Regions from separate parts of the Bacillus sp. BSL6 genome, predicted to be linked through region 2. Evidence: riboswitches for the same ligand, from Rfam matches in the RefSeq annotation. Region 2 holds a riboswitch; the other holds the start of a gene.
What was found. Region 2 has a riboswitch for FMN ahead of ribD (bifunctional diaminohydroxyphosphoribosylaminopyrimidine deaminase/5-amino-6-(5-phosphoribosylamino)uracil reductase RibD). Riboswitches for the same ligand answer to the same signal wherever they lie in the genome.
Positions count from the first base shown of each region.

Region 1 (5,443 bases), on a different contig from region 2:
AACTCGCCCTCTTTTCTGTAACCGAACTGTTGCAATAAATATTCACGTCTACATCCTTTCACTTGTATCCATGATTTCATGTTTTCTAGCTCACTATATTTATTACGTAACCTGATTTCTACTTCAGCTATTAATCTGTTCATAATTTCATCTGACAAGCTCTCTAATATTAGTTTTCGTTGTTGTATGATTCCAAGCTGTTCAAGATGATAGCGGATGAAACGCCAATATTGTTCATTAAATCTTGCTGCATTATAACAAATTTCTTCTACCTCTTCTATTGGTAATTCTTTCGTTTGAAACATTCTTTCCTGTAGTAAAGAAAATAAAAATTGTATTTGCGACTGGCTTGGCAATTCATCTTCAATTATTGAAATTGGTAAATCGTGATCTAACGGACTGCATAGTAAAATAGCTATACTTGGTTCACCATCTCTTCCAGCTCTTCCGATTTCTTGTAAATAAGAAGCTATATTAGTCGGATAGTGAAAATGAATAATATATCTCGTGTTCGATTTATTTACTCCCATACCAAAAGCACTTGTACATATTACAAGCTGCAATTGGTCATTCATAAACTGCTGTTGAATTAACATACGCTCTTCATGTTCCATACCACCATGATAGAAAGCGACACCAGTAACGCCTTTTCCTCTTAAATATTCCGTTAAACGTTCTGTCCACGCTCTGCTTGAACAATATACAATCCCCGGCCCTTGTAAATACATCACCTGGTCCAAAAGCGCCTCTTTCTTCTCTTCTATCGTCTCTACAAATTGTACTTCCATTGCTATATTTGGACGATCAATAGAGTATACATGCTGCGTCACATTCTCCAAATTCAAACTCTCTGCTATATCTCGGAGTACATCTTTCGTCGCTGTTGCAGTTAATGCTAGCACCGTAGGAGACCCGATATTCTTAATAACTACATTTAGTTTTTTATAATCTGGTCTAAAATCATAACCCCATTGCGAAATACAATGAGCTTCATCCACAACAAATAATGAAATATGAACTTTCTTCAATTCTCTTATTAACAATTCCGACTGCAACATCTCTGGTGATACAAAAATAAATTTATAAGAAGCTAATCTTTTCATCGCTTCTCTTTTTTCCTGTAATGTCCGAAAACTATTAAATGCTATCACTCGGTTTTTCACAACATATTTTAATTGTGTAACCTGATCTTCCATCAAAGATAATAATGGTGATACAACAAGTACTGTCCCTTCTTGCATAAGCCCTGGAAGTTGATAGCACATAGACTTCCCTCTTCCGGTCGGAAGCATCGCTATAACATCTTTTCCTTCCAATAAATCTGTAATGACTCCTTTTTGACCTGGACGAAATTCAGAATATCCAAACCACCTATATAAATATTCCTCAAGTTTCATTTATACCCTCCATCCGCGCCAATACAAGACGAACTTCAAAATAAGAGATATCCTCTCCAACCGCTTGTTTCAACTCACGCAGCTTACGTGTTTGTAATGCATCAATTACTTCTGTTACTTTATCTATTTTGTCTTTTTCCATAAACATTTCAATTGAAAAATCTCTTTCTCGCAAAGCAATTTCAACAAAATGATCTTCTATCGTTGCAACCTTTAGATTTCTAATTGTCGCTATTTCTTCTAATGAGCGCCCTTGCCTCCAAAAATTATATGTTTTTTTCGTTGATAAACTAAATAATTCAGCTCTCTCATTTGGATAAGAGATAATCTCAGATAATAACGGAAATTCATTTTCATAATCGCGAACTTCTTGTATAAGGAAATGAATTGTACCCCAAAATAAAAAGTACACCCTGAAAACATCTCGTCTCGTAATTTCTGCTAACTGCTGCAATGTACAACCGATACGTTCATATCCTGTTAATCTATATGTTACAATCGTTGCTTCTACCACATCACATTTCCTTAAAAGAGTATATATTTCTTTCCATAATCCTTTTGCCAATTCACTACGCCTATACGGCATACCTGTTAAAAAGCGTTTCACCCAAACCATTATTTCTGTATCTTGTTGAATAGGAATAAACTTCGTATTATTCTGTTGTAAATTAGATATAGTTTGAATAATTAAGGATAATCTTTTCCAAAATGTTTCACCTAATTCACCATAGTGCAAACCATGTAAATGCGCTGGAAAAGCATACCCTTCCTCCCATGTATGTAACTGCATTTTACCTTTAGGTGTTAACAAATATGTATTTTCATGTATCTCTTGAATCAAATCTGCTTGCAACAACTTTGCAACTTCACGATCATATTCAGCTCTATTTAGCGATTTATATATTCCAAACAAAAAAGAAATTCGGAACATATTTCCATCTTGTAACGTTTGCGAAGAACGTTTTCCCTTTAATAAATAATAAATAGAAGAAACGGTCCTTTCACCATTCAATTGTTTTAAACAATACAATACAGTATATTGTAGTTGCATTACCGCTTCCACCTTTCAATCTAACTTAGTTACTCATTAAACTTATCATATTGGCAATATGTACTTGTATATATTCTATTGTACCAAACGAAATAACATTTACGTATTTTGAAAATCTTATGACATAATGCAGAAATTAGTTGACACTCTAATTGATAAGGATTATCATTATAATTTTATGTTGAAAAGTTTTAAAAACCGTTTTACAATAAGGTTATAATTTTTATGGCGAGCTTTTCACATACATATTATCAGGAGGGAAAAAAGATGGCAAAATATACAATCGTTGATAAAGATACTTGTATCGCATGTGGTGCTTGTGGCGCTGCTGCACCAGACATTTATGACTATGATGATGAAGGTATTGCATTCGTAACATTAGACGATAACCAAGGTATCGTTGAAATTCCAGATGTATTACTTGAAGATATGATGGATGCATTCGAAGGTTGTCCAACTGACTCAATTAAAGTTGCTGACGAATCATTCGACGGCGATGCTTTAAAATTCGAATAGTCTTTTATTAACTTCAAAAAATACCCCTCATTCCTTTGAGGGGTATTTTTTGTTTTCTATTTTCATTCTCCTTATTAAAAAACCATTAGTAGTTACATACTACTAATGGTTTTATTTTATATTTTATGCATTTTTCATTTTTGCAAACACCCATACTTTCAGGCGTGAGAATAACGCTACAAATACAATTGTCACAACAATTCCTTTAATCAAATTAAATGGTAAGATTGCCGTTACAACCGTTGTTTTTATCGCTTCGCTAGACATAGCTGGTGAATTTAAAAACCAAGTGTAAGCTGGGAATATGATGATGTAATTTAATACGCTCATAATAAGAGCCATTGTAATTGTCCCTAGCATTAATCCTGTCGTTAAACTCTTAACAGTACGATACTTCCTAAATAAGAAAGCTGCTGGTCCAATAAATAAACATCCTGCAATAAAGTTAGCAATTTCTCCAACTGGTACTCCCGTTAAACTCCCTTGAATCCCGTAATGTAAAATATTCTTTATCGCTTCTACAATTATCCCTGCAACTGGTCCGAAAATAATTGCAGCAATTAGAGCTGGTACATCACTAAAATCAATTTTTAAAAATGGCGGAAGCCCTGGGAATGGGAAATCCAACATCATCAGTAAATATGCAATACTACTTAGCATCGCTACACTCACCATCTGCACTACACTGTTTTTTTGTTTCATCTTTCTCTCTCCTTTTCCATCGATCATCTCATGGAAAGTGGAAAGGTTCTGCTATGCCTACTTTTTCATAGAACGAAAAAACCCTTTGTGTTTTACACAAAGGGAGAATTTAAGGCACATCAAACAGACGTTCAAATACTTATCTTTTTTGAACGCTTGAACCTCCATCTTCTCCCATCCAGACTGTACTGTCGGCTTTGGAATCACACCAAATCCTGCCTTAACGGCTCGCGGGCTTAGAACAAAATCACATATAGTTCATCACCGCCGGTCGGGATTTTCACCCTGCCCCGAAGATAGACCGATATTCTATTTTCCACTTCATTATACAACAACATGATCGTATTGTGAACAAAAAAAGTGTAACTTATTAAAAATAAGTTATTAATTTTACATAACCAAAATCATACATTATATTTTACAATACACCCCATATTTTTTAGTATTCGGCATTTCTCCTATGAATCCCCTAGTCATATATAATTAAAAGTGATAAGATGTTGAATTGTTAAGATAAGAACATTTTCTGGATTATGGAGGAAATGTCATGAAGAAAGAAAAGAGACACTCTATTCGAGAAACAATGAAAAAAAACTTAAGGAAAGAATACTTTTACTTAAAAAAAGAATTACTTTTCTACTGTCCAATTGATTTAGGCACATTCTCAAGTGAGACATACTATGCTGCTTTCGATGAAGATGGCATCAGTATTTATCAGTATGATAAAAAGACAGAAAGTAAATTAAAATTATGTGAGCGCCATCCATGGAAGAATTGGAATAAAGTGAAGGTTGATCATTATTTGACAACTTCACAATTTATTTTCCAAGGTGAGCGAAACTGGATATTATCCCTTTTCCAAAAAGGAAAAGAAGCTCAAAAAATAATCGAAGAGCATACATCTTTACAAACTGAAGTTGTTTCCCGCTCTTTCTTAAAAAAGCTTCCTGGTTTCCGTTCTAATGCACCATTGAATAAATACATCGGCAGCATTTGCTATACTGCACTCATTGCATTTTTATTAAAATGGATGATTCCATTTCAAGGACCACAAATCGCCCTGTACTCTATTTCAATCGGTTGTATGCTTCTTGGTTTACTTTGTTTGACAATTGGTTTAATTGAACCGACTATTGTACTATTTCGAACAAACGAAAAAACAAGAGCGAAAGTATTTTACTTATATAGCTACTTAGCTATTTCTGGATTTATATGTGTCTTTATTTTTTGGTAAAAAAGAGCTAGTAACTAGCTCTTTTTTTACTTTACATATAATTGTTGATTTGGATAAATGAGCTCTTGTTGCAACCCATTTTTTTCTTGAATTTCCTTAACGGACATTCTAAATTTCCGTGCAATGCTAACTAGAGTATCACCTTTTTGGACAACGTATAACGATGAAGAAACTGTTTCATTTCTTTGTTCATGTAAAACAAGCAATGGATTCATCGCATTCTTTTTTGCCATCGTCCATTTTCCTTGATGAACTTCTAAATGTAAGTGTGCACCTCGGGATTCTCCTGTATTTCCTACTTCTCCAATTATTTCTCCCTTTGAAATATAATCCCCTTGAACTACATATCTCTTATTTAAATGTGCATACACAGCCTCATATTCTCCATGTTTAATAAATATAACGTTTCCATAACTACTTGAATAATAAGACTTTGTTACCTTCCCTTCTTGAATAGCTGACACAGGCGTGCCGATCGGTGCCGCTATATCTATACCGTAGTGTTTTCCGTGCCTTGTCCCAAAATAATCACTTATCTGTCCT
Region 1 is NZ_JAVGCW010000002.1:239,674-245,116, forward strand. It holds gene RCJ96_RS07415 (RecQ family ATP-dependent DNA helicase) at 1-1,397, opposite strand, end outside; gene RCJ96_RS07420 (helix-turn-helix domain-containing protein) at 1,387-2,448, opposite strand; gene RCJ96_RS07425 (ferredoxin) at 2,716-2,964, shown strand; gene RCJ96_RS07430 (ECF transporter S component) at 3,088-3,666, opposite strand; FMN riboswitch at 3,829-3,968, opposite strand; gene RCJ96_RS07435 (hypothetical protein) at 4,214-4,900, shown strand; gene RCJ96_RS07440 (peptidoglycan DD-metalloendopeptidase family protein) at 4,927-5,443, opposite strand, start outside.
Region 1: another riboswitch for FMN. It lies ahead of RCJ96_RS07430 (ECF transporter S component); the one in region 2 lies ahead of ribD (bifunctional diaminohydroxyphosphoribosylaminopyrimidine deaminase/5-amino-6-(5-phosphoribosylamino)uracil reductase RibD).

Region 2 (5,443 bases):
CGTCAAGGTTAATAATTTATATTTCTGAAAATTGTTACATCATTACACTAAACTATATTCTAATTGAATTTCATGTAAAATCGGGATATTATCATACCCAATGCGCGGAATTTCTTTCTTTATTTTTCGTGCCTCTTCCACCGCATTTACATATAAATTCGTCATCAAAAAATTACGTTTTTGGTAAAAACGTAACGCATTCATATTATCATTTGTTGTTATAAGCCAAACCTGCCTGCACCGTTCTTCTTCTGCAACTCTTAATACACAATCCACAAGTTTTGTCCCTATTCCTTTTCTTTCTTCAAAGCTATCTAACGATACAATTTCGCACATATTTCCGATCAATTCATACGTTACAATTCCGATTATTCTGTCTTCTGAGAGCGCAACAAATCCTGGCAACTCTTCTAACTGATGTCCCTTACCACGTGAAACCATCAATGAGCTCCCCCAGTTCTCACACATGAACATTCGAATTGTTTCTTTCATCGCTGGCGTAATTTTTTGTATATGCACCATTTCCTATTTCTCCCCTTTTCTATCCTTGTGATACAATATAAGTGTATCACATGTAACGGTATTTGGAGGATGAGGTAAAGTATGAAACGTTTTTTTGCAGCATTGTTTACTATACTAGGTGCGATAACTGCCCTTGGGATTTTCTTTACAAATAAGGTGATGTACTTAAAGAAAAAAACAGAGGAAGAAATACTCGAAAGAGAAACGAAAAAACATTTTCGTATAGAGGATTTTGATGCTCTTCATAAAGAAGAAATTGATATTCCTTCGCAATTCGGATATGATCTTCACGGATATTACATTCCTGCTGGTCATTCCAATAAGTTTATGATTTTCTGTCACGGCGTAACTGTAAATAAAATGAACTCTGTAAAATATGCAAGGTTATTTTTAAACAGAGGATATAATGTCGTTATTTATGATCATCGTCGTCATGGTAAAACTGGCGGAAAAACAACAAGCTATGGCTACTATGAAAAGCATGATTTAAAATCTGTAGTTGACTGGCTAAAAGGTCGTTTTGGAACAAATATAACACTCGGTATTCATGGTGAATCGATGGGCGCTGCAACACTTCTTCAGTACGCAGGACTTGTAGAAGATGGTGCTGACTTCTATATTGCAGATTGTCCTTTCTCTGATTTCTACGGACAATTACAGCACCGTTTAAAGGTTGAATTCCATTTACCAAAATGGCCTTTATTACCTTTAGCAAATGCTTTCTTAAAAGTGCGTGACGGTTATACGATTCGTGAAGTTTCACCAATCGATTGTATAAAAAACATTAACAATCCCGTCCTCTTTATTCATAGTAAAGATGATGATTATATTTTAGCTGATATGACGAAAGCGCTCTATGAAGCGAAGGAAAACAATAAACAACTTTATATTGCAGAACACGGCGCACACGCTTGCTCTTATAACGAAAATAAAGAAGAGTATGAAGCAGCCGTTGATCAATTTTTAAACTCATATGTAAAAGAAACAAAAAACAGGCTTGCATAAGCCTGTTTTTTTATTGCGCTAAAACGTCTGTAACTTGTTCCATATTTTCAGAAATCCACTTTATTGCATCATCTAGCGTTGGAAATTCTGTCGTTTGAAATGTTACCTCATCTTGCAGTAACCAAACATCCTTTGACTCTTGTCCTACACCAGCAATGGACCAGTGTAACAAACTATATGGATGATTATCATTCAAAAATGATGCCCACGTGCGCTCATTTGCAATATTTCGTAATGTACGTAATTGTTTATCCATCTTTCGTCACCTTACTCTAGTCAGTTATAAAAAACATTATAACACTCTCTTCTCTTCCAAAGAAAGTGCTCTTTTCATATTGTCAAGTACTTCTCTTGATTATATGATGAAATTAAGCGTTTGGGAAGGAGGGATAGCGTTGGCTAAAGTACAAATTAAAGTAAATGATAATGGCTCTTTTCGCGTTACAGGGGACGTGGAATTAGTTGATTCACAAGGGAATGTATTCCCAGCAAAACCGGCATTTTCTTTATGCCGTTGTGGTTTATCAAAAAATATGCCTTATTGCGATGCTTCGCATAAAGGTAAATTCGAATCTGTTGTTAGAGCACCAGAGGCAGAATAATTTCACATGTGACATGCACATTTTTTTGTGCATGTTTTTTCTTTTTAGCAACTCCGTTATATCCCTTCTCCTTACAACATTTCTAATACTTTTGTCTCCATCTCAGCCTACATATATTTTCACACAATTCTTCACATTCGAATACTTTTTACTAGCCTTTTATTTTTTTTGTGCTATAATTTGAGCAAACAGCATCCTTCGGGGTCGGGTGAAATTCCCAACCGGCGGTGATGAAGTGCAAACTTCTAAGTCCGTGACCCGTTTTCAACTCGAAAACGGTGGATCTAGTGAAACTCTAGGGCCGACAGTATAGTCTGGATGGGAGAAGGATATGTTTTCTAGTAATTTTATATAGCGAATACACTTTTATTTCAGTATGCATATTTTTATAGATTCAATTCAAATCTATATATATGTTTTATTTTGTATACTTATCTTTCTATACTGAAATAAAAAGATACGACTAGCGTTTGAAAAATTTGATATTTTTGCTAGGTTTCTTCCTTATGCCAAAATATCAATCATCGTTAGGTTTCTTTCCTATACTTTCGTATTCGAACTATATTTCTAGAAATCACGTCTCCCAAGCCCCAAGGATATTAAAATCCTTGGGGTTTTTTGATTTTTTTAGGAGAGGTGAAGAAAATGACAGATCAAGAATATATGAGGATTGCTCTGCAATTAGCAGAAGGAACATCTGGGCAAACAAGTCCAAATCCTATGGTTGGTGCTGTTGTTGTAAAAGACGGAAATATCGTCGGTATGGGAGCTCATTTACGTGCTGGTGAAGAACACGCAGAAGTTCATGCTCTTCATATGGCTGGTGACAAAGCAAAAGGAGCCACAGTGTATGTAACACTTGAACCATGTAGCCATTTTGGAAAAACACCACCTTGCTGTGAATTGCTCATCAAAAAAGAAGTCAAACGGGTTGTAATTGCTACTCTTGATTGCAATCCTCTCGTTTCTGGTAATGGAAAAAAAAGATTAGAGGAAGCTGGCATCGAAGTAACTACCGGTGTTCTGGAAGCAGAAGCAGTTTTATTAAATCGCTACTTTTTTCACTACATGAAAACGAAACGTCCGTTTGTAACAATAAAAACAGCGATGAGCTTAGACGGAAAAACAGCAACCGTAACCGGTGAAAGTAAGTGGATTACAAGTGAAGATGCACGAGCTGATGTTCATCAATATCGTCATACACACGATGCGATTCTTGTTGGAGTGAATACAGTTATAGCTGATAATCCGCATTTAACAACAAGAATTCCTAACGGGGGGCAAAATCCTATACGCGTTATTTTAGATACCCATTTACGAACGCCACCATCTTCTCATGTCATAACAGATGGTTTAGCACCGACATGGATTATAGTTGGTACGGATGTAAATCCAGAGAAAATAGCTTCTTATGAATCTGAAAATATAGCTATATTCCAAATGAAAACGAAACAGATTGAAATACAGGATGTTTTACACCTACTCGGCGAAAAACAAATTCTTTCTCTTTTCGTCGAAGGTGGTCAAACCGTTCATGCAAGTTTCTTACAAACAAAGTATTTCAATGAAATTGTAACTTATATAAGTCCAAAATTAATTGGTGGAAAAAATGCCCCTACTTTATTTGGCGGCAATGGTTTTTCAACATTACAAGATGCACTTTCCTTGGAAATTCAAGAGATGAAACAAATTGGCGATGATATAAAAATTGTTGCGCATGCCCGAAGTGAGGTGATGGAATGTTTACAGGAATTGTAGAAGAATTAGGAACGATTGCAAACATGCAACAAAGCGGCGAAGCGATGAAGTTAACGATTCATGCCAATAAAATTTTATCAGATGTTCACTTAGGTGATAGCATCGCGGTTAACGGTATTTGCTTGACTGTAACGAGTTTCACAACAACTTCATTCACAGTGGATGCAATGCCCGAAACGATGAAATCGACATCACTTCGCCTACTCAAATTACACTCTAAAGTAAATTTAGAGCGAGCAATGGCTGCAAACGGACGATTCGGTGGACATTTCGTTTCAGGACATATTGATGGCATTGGGACGATATTAAACAAAAAACAACACTATAATGCCATCTATTACAAAATAGCTATTTCTGATGAACTGCTGCGCTATTGTTTGCATAAAGGATCCATTGCTGTTGATGGAACGAGCTTAACAATATTTGATCTAGACGAATCTTCCATTACAATTTCACTCATCCCGCACACAGTAAGTGAATCTATTATCGGAGAAAAGAATGCCGGTGACATCGTAAACATTGAGTGTGACATGATTGGTAAATATATCGAACGATTTATTACTAAGCCTGTAAAACGAACAGGTTCAATGACCGAAAACTTTTTACAAGAAAACGGATTTCTATAAGGGGGAAGCATTATGTTTCATCGTATTGAAGAAGCTCTAGAAGATTTAAAACAAGGAAAAGTCGTGATCGTATGTGATGATGAAAACCGTGAAAATGAAGGCGATTTTATCGCTTTAGCAGAGTATATTACGCCAGAAACAATTAACTTTATGATTACACATGGACGTGGTCTCGTTTGTGTACCAATTACAGAAGGGTACGCAGAACGTCTACAATTAGAACCAATGGTAGCTCATAATACAGATTCGCATCATACTGCATTTACAGTGAGCATTGATCATGTTTCTACAACAACTGGGATTAGTGCCCACGAACGTGCAACTACGATACGAGAAATGTTAAATCCTGCATCAAAAGGTGCTGATTTCAATCGTCCCGGACATATCTTTCCATTAATTGCGAAAGAAGGTGGTGTCTTGCGCCGGGCTGGTCATACAGAAGCTGCTGTCGATTTAGCACAGCTCTGCGGAGCAGAGCCAGCTGGCGTCATTTGTGAAATTATTAATGAGGACGGTACGATGGCACGGGTACCTGATTTACTACAGTGCGCAAAACAATTTGATATAAAAATGATTACAATAGAAGATTTAATTGCTTATCGCCGCCACCATGAAACATTAGTGACACGAGAAGTGGAAATTACATTACCTACAGATTTCGGTACTTTCCATGCAATTGGCTATTCTAATTCCTTAGATTCGAAAGAGCATATCGCACTCGTAAAAGGTGATATTTCAACAGGAGAGCCTGTACTTGTACGCGTTCATTCAGAGTGCTTAACAGGAGATGTATTTGGCTCGTGCCGATGTGATTGCGGACCACAACTCCATGCTGCACTTGCTCAAATTGAGCGTGAAGGAAAGGGCGTTCTTCTTTATATGAGACAAGAAGGACGAGGCATTGGGCTTCTGAATAAGCTTCGCGCTTAT
Region 2 is NZ_JAVGCW010000001.1:705,478-710,920, reverse strand. It holds gene RCJ96_RS03980 (GNAT family N-acetyltransferase) at 43-522, opposite strand; gene RCJ96_RS03975 (alpha/beta hydrolase) at 604-1,527, shown strand; gene RCJ96_RS03970 (YqkC family protein) at 1,538-1,783, opposite strand; gene RCJ96_RS03965 (CDGSH iron-sulfur domain-containing protein) at 1,923-2,129, shown strand; FMN riboswitch at 2,320-2,463, shown strand; gene ribD (bifunctional diaminohydroxyphosphoribosylaminopyrimidine deaminase/5-amino-6-(5-phosphoribosylamino)uracil reductase RibD) at 2,775-3,887, shown strand; gene ribE (riboflavin synthase subunit alpha) at 3,869-4,513, shown strand; gene ribBA (bifunctional 3,4-dihydroxy-2-butanone 4-phosphate synthase/GTP cyclohydrolase II) at 4,526-5,443, shown strand, end outside.